3 regions of the Exiguobacterium sp. UBA7533 genome follow, and region 2 is predicted to be linked to each of the others. Evidence: riboswitches for the same ligand, from Rfam matches in the RefSeq annotation. Region 2 holds a riboswitch; each other region holds the start of a gene.
The links. A riboswitch is a leader RNA that binds a small molecule or an ion and turns the genes downstream of it on or off. The one in region 2 is predicted to bind thiamine pyrophosphate.

Region 1: it holds a riboswitch for thiamine pyrophosphate, as region 2 does, so the genes downstream of both, thiT (energy-coupled thiamine transporter ThiT) here and tenA (thiaminase II) in region 2, are expected to answer to the same signal.
Region 3: it holds a riboswitch for thiamine pyrophosphate, as region 2 does, so the genes downstream of both, thiD (bifunctional hydroxymethylpyrimidine kinase/phosphomethylpyrimidine kinase) here and tenA (thiaminase II) in region 2, are expected to answer to the same signal.

Annotation. Positions count from the first base shown of each region.
Region 1 is NZ_DLMP01000001.1:147,475-150,730, reverse strand. It holds gene pknB (Stk1 family PASTA domain-containing Ser/Thr kinase) at 1-20, shown strand, start outside; gene rsgA (ribosome small subunit-dependent GTPase A) at 46-951, shown strand; gene rpe (ribulose-phosphate 3-epimerase) at 954-1,610, shown strand; TPP riboswitch at 1,633-1,742, shown strand; gene thiT (energy-coupled thiamine transporter ThiT) at 1,803-2,363, shown strand; gene B2U10_RS00775 (thiamine diphosphokinase) at 2,365-2,967, shown strand; gene B2U10_RS00770 (amino acid permease) at 3,022-3,256, opposite strand, start outside.
Region 2 is NZ_DLMP01000003.1:161,890-165,145, reverse strand. It holds gene abc-f (ribosomal protection-like ABC-F family protein) at 1-244, opposite strand, end outside; gene B2U10_RS06365 (DUF1002 domain-containing protein) at 520-1,401, opposite strand; TPP riboswitch at 1,595-1,701, shown strand; gene tenA (thiaminase II) at 1,774-2,469, shown strand; gene B2U10_RS06355 (hypothetical protein) at 2,521-2,817, shown strand; gene B2U10_RS06350 (glycoside hydrolase family 3 protein) at 2,848-3,256, opposite strand, start outside.
Region 3 is NZ_DLMP01000011.1:118,488-121,743, forward strand. It holds gene thiE (thiamine phosphate synthase) at 1-18, opposite strand, end outside; gene thiM (hydroxyethylthiazole kinase) at 8-775, opposite strand; gene thiD (bifunctional hydroxymethylpyrimidine kinase/phosphomethylpyrimidine kinase) at 756-1,559, opposite strand; TPP riboswitch at 1,676-1,786, opposite strand; gene B2U10_RS12145 (murein hydrolase activator EnvC family protein) at 1,851-3,128, opposite strand.

The sequences.
Region 1 (3,256 bases), on a different contig from region 2:
AAGCAAAAGACGCACAGTGACTGTGATGAAAAAGGAGTGCATAGGATGACGGAACAACGCATCGAAGAGAATCGAGAAGGAACGATCATACGCCTGCAGGGTGGCTTTTATGATGTCATGACACCAGAAGGAGAGGTCCGTTCACGGGCAAGAGGGAATTTCCGAAAACGCGGCATCAGTCCAGTCGTTGGAGACGAAGTCGTTCTTCATATCGAAAGTGAGACCGGGTATATTCTCGAAGTGAAGGAGCGGGACAACTTTTTAGTACGCCCGCCTGTCGCGAATATCGATCAAGCGTTGCTTGTCGTCTCGGCTGCAGAACCTGATTTTTCAGCGCACTTGCTCGATCGTTTCCTCGTCTTGATCGAAGCGAAGGAAATCCAACCCGTCATCCTGTTAACGAAGATGGACTTGCTTGATGATGTCAAAGGTCCTGCAGTTAGAGAGGCAATTGCCGCTTACCGGAAGATTGGTTATACGGTCATCGAGACATCAAGTGAGACATTGACAGGTGTTGAACAAGTCCGTCCGTTACTGGCCGGGAAAACGAGCGTTCTTGCCGGACAATCCGGTGTTGGGAAAAGTTCGCTCTTGAACGCACTTGAACCAACACTCGACTTAGAGACGAGTGCGATTTCGAAATCACTCGGACGTGGACGGCATACGACACGTCACGTCACGTTGATGCCACTTGCCGAAGGCTTGATTGCTGATACACCAGGTTTCTCGAACCTTGATTTTCCGTATGATATGGAAATCGAGGATGTACGGTGGAGTTTTCCTGAATTCGTGGCTGTACAGGACGAATGTAAGTATCGAGGATGTTTGCACTTGAATGAACCCGGATGTGCCGTCAAGGAAGCCGTCGAAGCACAAGAAATCATGTCCTCTCGTTATGAGAACTATGGTATGTTTATAGACGAAATCAAGAATCGAGCCCGGAGGTATTGAAGATGATTAAAATTGCACCATCTATCTTATCAGCAGATTTTGCGAATCTTGAGCGTGATGTCAAAGCAGTCGAGGCAGCAGGCGCGGACTATATCCATTTTGATGTCATGGACGGTCAGTTCGTACCGAATATCTCGTTTGGACTACCTGTGCTTAACAGCTTACGTCAAAAGACGGATATGATTCTCGATGTCCATTTGATGATCGACCAGCCAGAACGTTTCGTCGAGGATTTCGTCAAAGCAGGGGCGGACATCGTGACGTTCCACGTCGAAGCGACGAATCATGTCCATCGTGTCTTGCAACAAATCAAAGCAGCGGGCGCAAAGGCAGGAGTCGTCTTGAATCCCCATACGCCATTATCAACGATTGAACACGTCCTTGAGGATGTCGATATGGTCTTATTGATGACGGTCAATCCGGGCTTCGGTGGACAAGCCTTCATCGAGCGTGTCATGCCAAAACTCGCATCACTTGCGCAAATGAAAGCAGATCGCGGTCTGACATTTGAAATCGAGATTGACGGTGGCGTCAATCCGGAAACGGCAAAGCTTTGCATCGATAACGGTGCGAACGTTCTCGTCGCAGGATCAGCAATCTACAATGCACCAGATTATGCGGAAGCGATTACTAGCATTCGTCAAGGGGCTGCCGTATAATAAGAACGAGAAAACGAAATATGATGACCGCAAGGGGTGTCGCTTGAAAAGCGGCTGAGAGGAGTCTTTTAGACTTTAACCCTTCGAACCTGTTCCGTTCAAACGGACGTAGGGATGTGGCGCACGCAGGCAGTACGGCGTTCGTCGTACTGCCTTTTTGCGTCCTCTCGTACAATGAAGGAGGAAAATAGCATGAAACGGTTACAAATGATGATGGAAATTGCCATCTTCGCCAGTCTCGGAGTCGTCTTTGATTTACTGATTCCATTCAAAATGCCACAAGGTGGCTCGATCAGCTTAGCGATGTTACCGATCTTCGTCATGGCATTTCGCCACGGGGTCGTCGGAGGGGTCGTCACGGGAGCGCTTGTCGGTACGATTCAATTGATGTTCGCTCCACAAGTCTTGACGATCGTTCAACCGATGCTTGACTATACGATTGCGTATGGTGTCGTCGGATTAAGTGGTCTGTTCGCGCGTCAAGTCAGACTAGCCGCACGCAATGGACAAAAGAAAAGCTTGATGGCGTTCGTTCTCCTGGCGACGTTATTAGGCGCAGGACTCCGTTATATCTGTCATGTCATCAGTGGAATCGTCTTTTTTGCCGAGTATGCCGAAGGTCCAGTCGTACCGTATTCATTGATTTATAACGCGACATACATGGTACCGTCTTACGTTCTTTGTGGTGTCGTTGCGGGTCTTTTATTTACGACTGCGCCACGCTTACTCCGTTATTCGGCACGAGGCGTCTGAGATGCGGGCGATTCTCGTCTGTGCCGGTCCGCGAGAAGAAGCGCCGGATTTACGGACGTTTTGTCAGCCAGGTGATTTTATCGTCGGTGTCGACGGTGGTGTTCAGACGATTGAATCGTTTGGGCTGACATGCGACCTGACGATTGGTGATTTTGATTCGCTTGGTTATGTACCAGAAGGGGCAATCGTTCATCCGGCCGAGAAAGATGAAACGGATCTCGAACTGGCACTTCGTACAGTCTCAGAGAAGAAACAGTTTGAGGATACCTTCATTATCGGGGCGACAGGTGGGCGGCTCGACATGACCGTCCAAAATGTATATCTATTGAAGCGATACCCAGAGGCACGACTCGTGACGAAACGAGAAGAGGTACGATACTTGGCTGAGGGAACGTATGCAGTCGAAGCAGGGAGCTATCATTATCTTTCGTTCATTCCACTCGTACCATCGACTTTAAGCTTATCCGGAGTCAAATATCCACTTGATGCACATCCAGTACCGGTCGGAGGTTCCTTGACCGTCAGTAATGAATGGTGTGCGTCAGAAGCGAAGGTAGAGCTCCATCAAGGAGAACTATTGATGATGCGGACGCTTAAGGAATAGCACAATCATAGGAAAGAGGCCGTGGATGACTCCGCGGCCTCTTTTTAGATGAAATTATTCTTCGAGTTGAGAAGGGGCGACACGGATGTCGCTTTGAGCGGATAGATGTTTTCCTTTGACGAAGAGATGATAACTTCCCCACATGACAAGGAAGAAAGGAACACCGATGTATAGAGCGATTCGTTGATCCGCTTGAAACGCAAGACTGACGAGGACGACGACGTTAAGTGTCAACGAAATCAGTGGTAACACCGGATAGAGTGGTGTCTTGAATTTCAGTTCGGATACA
Region 2 (3,256 bases):
TCATTGTCTCGGCATAAGTGGGAAGTTGTTCCAAGTAGCCAATCGTCAAACCGTTCTTTTGATAGATGACGCCACCGTCCGGTTGGTCAAGGCGAGCAAGTAAGCGGAGTAATGTCGTTTTACCACTCCCGTTTCGTCCAATCAGACCGACACGATCGTTTTCGTTTAAGAAGAGGGAAACGTCCGTTAAGATCGTTTCGCCTCCGAATTGTTTTGTCAGATGTTGAATGTCGCAAATCATCATAATGAGTTGATCCTTTCGCGCGCATTAAAAAAAGGAGAGCGCAAATAGCACTCTCCCTAGTGTGTGAAAGATGCGCTTTGCTGTATTTTTCAATCATGAAGTTCTAAAAAGGGCAGACGGGTGCCTTAGAACGCCATTCCATGAAAAATCGCGCGCAACAGATACAATTGTTCCATTAACCAATGTTTGCACGCAGCAAAGTCCATCATTTCACACCACCTTTCGTTTCAGATACAACCAGTTTACCATTATCTTGTTAATTGCGGAAGTCTGAATTATTTGAACACACCAGCAATCGAGCTGAAGAAGTCACTCAGACCATCAAATAATTTAGCGAAGAATCCTTTCGTCTCCTCGGACGTTGCAAACGCATGGATGTCTTGACCAGCATTTTTCAGTCCACTCTCGATTTGCCCCCAGTTGATGTTCGCTTGCTCCATTTGATTGAATAGATTCGTCAACCGATCCATCTGTGCATCAGACAGTTGGATGTTGTTGTTTTGAATGACTTGGACGATCAGGTTTTCGATCTCGACTTTTGTTTCCGGTTTTTGATTCGCGATTTTGGCCTTGATCTCATTCATCAAATCAGCGACTTTATCTGTCCCGACTGTCTTCCCGACGTCTGATGTGACCGATAATTCTTGCTGTGCTAAATCTTTCCGTTCGTCACTCAGCTTGATTCCGGTCTCAGCCGAAGTTTGATCATAGGCTTTCATGATTCCTGTCAAGGCGGATGTCCCGGTCACCTTGTAAGGGGAAGTAATCGTGATGTCGGCATCTTTGACACCCGCTGTGACGAGAGCGTTCAAATACATATCCTTCGTCACCCACGTGATGTTTTCCGTCGCAACGGAAAGTCCGTCACCTTTTTCCGTCAGTTCGATTTTAGCCGACGAATACATGTTGCCGCCCTTTTGTGACTGGGGGATGTTTTTCCCGAGGTATTTTTCTTCGTCTGCAGAGGTTGCGATGATCGGTGTGATACCTTCCGGTGCATTGAGACGTGAAAGCACCCAAGCCTTATCTTTTGCGCCGAGTGACTCACCGAGAGTGACGATCGTTTTATCGACGACCTGCTCGGCGGATGCGGCTGTCGGAAGTAATAAAGCAGAAGCGATAACGGCTGACGCCATGATTTTTGTTGGTGTATGCATAATGAAATCCTCCAATTGTAAGTAACAGAATGAATTATAGTATCAGGTACTAAAATTAGTGTACGAGAACGAAAGAAGTTCGGAATCGGTCTGTAGATGGAGACGATATCCGCCTTCTGACACTCTATAGTATAGCGAAAAGAGGACAACTTGACTTCCGTTTTCAGCATGCTATAGTGGATTTGAATCGAATAATGACCACTAGGGGAGTCGGTAGGCCGACTGAGACGAACGAAGACGTTCGGACCCTTTGAACCTGATTAAGTTCGTACTTACGGAGGGAAGTGGCGTCAAGTCTTGTTCTTCTTGCGCCATGCCCGTGTGTTTCGGGGTGGTGTTTTTTCGTTTCATAAAAACGAGGAGGATGAGATCATGACATTCACACAAGAAATCAAACAAGCAGCACAAGCGTATTGGGACAGTAGTTTTACGCACCCATTCGTTCAAGGAATCGGCGAGGGAACGTTACCGCTCTCGAAATTTCGACATTATGTCATGCAGGATGCGTATTACTTAAAACACTTTGCGAAGATTCAAGCGAAGGCAGCGTCAAAAGCAGATGACTTTGCGACGATCGCGACACTTGCCGAGCACGCGACTTCGACATATGGGGCAGAACTGAGCTTGCATCAATCATTTTTCGAGCCGCTCGGTATCACGGAAGCAGACCTTGAAGCATTTGAACCGGCACCAACGGCATATGCTTACGTCTCACACATGCATCATGCGAGTGAAGGGACGCTTGGTGAGACGATTGCTGCCATCTTGCCATGTTACTGGTTGTATTATGAAGTTGGACAACAATTATTGACGTGTACACCGTATGAAAAAATCTATCAGCAATGGATCGACACATATAGTTCGGAATGGTTCGAAAAGGTCGTCTTTGAACAGATTGCACGGCTTGATGCGTTGGCGGAACAAGCAAGCCCGACTGAACGAGAGCGGATGAAACGGCATTTCGTGACGAGCTGTTATTATGAGTTGCTGTTTTGGCATATGGGATGGACGGAAGAAACGTTTACGTCGATTTACGAGACGATTCCAGCACGGACGGTATCTTCCTAAAGAGTTGAATGGTAGAATTAGGTATAACATTTAGCGGAAGTAGGGGTAGAAATGGAAATCATCGTGATCGTACTCGCGATCAGCGCCGCGTATGCCGTGCAACGAATGCTGGGTAAAGTCAAAGTAAGATTTATTGGATATATCATTCCAACGTTAATCGTGTTGTCCGGTATATCCGCTACGACTCGAAACTTCAAGGTAGCATATAGCATGGGGAGCTACATTTCTGCTGTTCTTGTCATTGTCGTCTATGCATTACTGACCTATTGGTTATACCGCGTCTACGATCGTGCGAAAGAAGAAGCGGAATATCCGTATCAATCATTAAAAGACCGAGGCATCCTTTAAAGGAGTCTCGGTCTTTTGTGTATCATGTTCTCATTTTTTCCAATTTTTAAAGCCGTCACCAAATTCGAGATGCAGTTGATCGGTAAAGATACCGTTCTGAAAGACTGGTACATCAACAGGTAGAGTGCCTTGGGGCTTAAACGTTCCGAAAATCGCTCGGATACCGGCAGGGAGGTTCGGTCCCGCTGATTTCAGATTGCCTGCTTCGGAGTCCGGTCCGTTCGGATCCCCTTTAAAACCATAGACGAGGACGTGTGCCGGTGCGTCCGGTTGAACGGCGACATCGTATGGATTGCGGAGGCTAAGCAAGACGGATGGTATATCTGTTTGTTTCGCATACCGGAAGATTGAAGCCGGAATCGCTTGTTCTGGTGCAGTAGGCAGTAGTTTGGCACTCGTATTGACGTTTGAACCGACGATGATGTAATCTGCTGCATCG
Region 3 (3,256 bases), on a different contig from region 2:
GGAATAATCAATTGACATGTTCTACCACCTCCATCAAATCTTGCTCCGTCATCAGACTGATTGCATTGAACAACTCTCGTTTGAAATTACCTAGACCTTTTTCTGATGCTGCCTGTCCTCCTGCTTTTCCCATGATAAATGTTCCGTGGACTGCTGCCTCAAACGCAGAATATCCTGCACCAAGAAAACTCGCAATCAAAGAAGCTGTCATACACCCCGTACCTGTGACGTCTCCGAGACGCGGCGTACCTACTTGTAGTTCCACTTCGCGCATGCCATCCGTGATGTAGTCGATTGGACCTGTGACGACAATGACGGACTTTTGTTTACGAGCGAATGCACGAATGATTTCTCGATCCATGATCTCATCACTAGCAGCATCGACTCCTTTTGTTCGTCCATTCTCCCCAAGCAATGTCTTGATTTCTGAAGCATTTCCTTTAACGACCGTACATCCGAGTCTACTCAATTCTTTTGAAAAGGACGTACGCAATGATGTAGCTCCCGCTCCAACTGGATCAAGGATGATCGGAACGTTCAAGCGTCTCGCTTCGCTTGCGGCGAGTCGTTGAGCTGCTTGCATGTCTGCATCAATTGTTCCAATGTTCAAGACAAGAGCTTGCGCAAGTCGAACCATCTCTTCCACTTCGCGAATATCCTCCGCCATGACTGGAGATGCGCCAACGGCGAGTGTGACATTGGCGCAATCATTGATCGTGACTGTGTTCGTCAAATGATGAATGAGTGGTTTGTGTTTAAGAATGGTCGTAAACATGTGTATCCCTCCAAAGTGAATGAAAATGATGTGTCGGTCCAATCCCTTGTCCGAGAGCAAATCCATGACGAATCGCCTCTGTAACATACTTCTTGGCCTGACGTACACTGTCCGGTAAAGCTTCTCCAAGTGCCATCCGTGCCGCAATCGCTGCAGATAAGGTACAGCCTGTTCCATGAGTATGTTGATTATCTAACCGATCTGATGTGAAACGGTATTCCTCTTGCCCGTCCCATAATAAATCCGTGGCAGCTCCCGGTAGATGTCCACCTTTTAGCAAGACGGCTCCAGTCTTCATAGCCAACTGATGCATCGCCAGTCGCATCTCCTCTAGATTAGTAACTGACTGCCCTGTTAAGCGCTCTGCTTCCGGTAAATTTGGTGTGACGAGTGTCGCAAGTGGCAGTAACTCCGCGATTAGTGCTTCCTCTGCCTCCGTCCGCAATAGGGCATGCCCGCCTTTTGCGACCATGACAGGGTCTAGTATGATCGGAACTGTCTGTTTGCGAAGATGTGTTGCAATGACGTGAATCGTTTGTGCATTCGAGACCATACCGATTTTGATAGCATCCACACGAATATCTGAAAAGATTGAAGCTAATTGGGCATCAACGATTTCCGATGATAACTCTTCTACTGCTTGAACGCCCAGTGTATTTTGAGCCGTTACCGCCGTCAAAACACTCATCCCATAAACGCCCAATGCCGAAAATGTCTTTAAATCTGCCTGAATTCCAGCTCCACCACCGGAGTCAGATCCCGCAATCGTCAATACATGTTTCATATTTTTCTCACCTTTCCATCGAGCAATGTAAGGGAGTTGTTACCGACAAAAAAAAGCGTCGACCGCTGTAAAAAAGCAGTCGACGCTATACGAAATCGTTATCCAACCATTTCGGTATTCGTTCGGCTCAACTTTCCTACGCTGGTATTATCCAGTTCAGGTAATAGGGTCGAAAACAGATTGGTTTTCCTCTCAGCCGGATTCCTCCAGCTCCCCTAGTTGCTCAAGTATTCATTTCGCCTTAACTGTAGCATAGCGGCAAGAAAAAAACGAGCCGAAGCTCGTTTTGAATTATAGGTATGCTAATGGATTAACTGCATTCAGAGGAGAAGAGGCACTGTACTGATAGCCTCCGACATGTAGTTCGAAATGCAAGTGTGGTCCTGTTGAATTCCCAGTACTACCAAGTGTTCCAACTTGCTGACCTTGAGAAACTGTTTGTCCTGCATGAACAGATAATGAACTCATATGAGCGTAGACTGTCGTATAGACTTTCCCGTCAAGGAAGTGAGAAATCATGACGTGATTTCCATAAGGCCCACCACCTGAAGCTGTAATGACCGTTCCAGCTGCTGCTGCGACGATTGGTGAGCCGACCGAACCACTGAAATCGACACCATTATGGAACGTATAGCCGTTCGCACCGCTTGCTGGTCCAAACCCTTGTGATACGCCACCAGAAGATGGACGAACGAATTTCCCACCGCTCGAAACAACGGGTGGGGCAACTGAAGTAGGTGATTCTGAACTCTTACCTGCTTGTTTTGCTGCTTGAGCATTCGCTTTAGCGGCTTTTTCAGCTGCTGCTTTCTCGGCTGCTGCTCTTTCAGCCGCTGCTTTAGCTGCTGCCTTCGCTGCCGCAATCGCACGTTCTTGAGCTTCAAGTGTGGCTTGTAGTTCTTTCGCGTCTAGAAGTTCTGTCGTAAACTTCGTCTTACCTTTTCGTAATTTTTTAAGCGTAGCACTGCGTTCTTTCATTTGAACTTTCAACGCTTTTTTTTGTTCGATTAATGTTTTCTTCTCTTCAACCTGCTCCGCCTTTTTTTCAACGAGCGCTTGTTTTGCTTCCGCTAGCTTTTGTTGGGTTGCGATGTAATCCGAAATCATTTTATCATCTTGCTCCGCGATTTTTTTCCCTGCCATGACACGACTAAATAAATCACCTAAATCCTTCGATCCAAAAATGACTTCTTCCCATTTGATTGAGTTTCCATCGTTTTCTTGGAAGACACGTAGACGATCACCGAGTAGTTCTTCTTGTTTTTTCAACATCTCTTCGTAGCGAACGATGTCTGCTTTTAATTCATCAATTCGCAAATTCAATTTCTCGATTTGTTTATTTTTTTCGGAAATCTGAAAAATCTTTTCGTTGATCGCTGCATCGATTCGATTGATTTGACGTTGTTCTTTCGAAATTTTCGACTCTTGTTTTTTAATTGCTTTTTCTAATTTACGTTGTTCTGCGGCATTTTCAGCCTTTTTTTCTTTGATCGTTGCTGCCGCAATTGGTTGTGTTCCTGTTATAAGTAATGCTCCTAAAACAATGGTAGAAATTAGTTTTTTTAGCATATATCGTTTTCCTCACTTATGTTTTTCATATTTTATTATAGTATTCAAGTTTCTCTCATATCTGAAATAGATTATAGCACCCTAATCGTTTCAAAAAAATTTCATTTACATTTCAAATGAAAACGTTT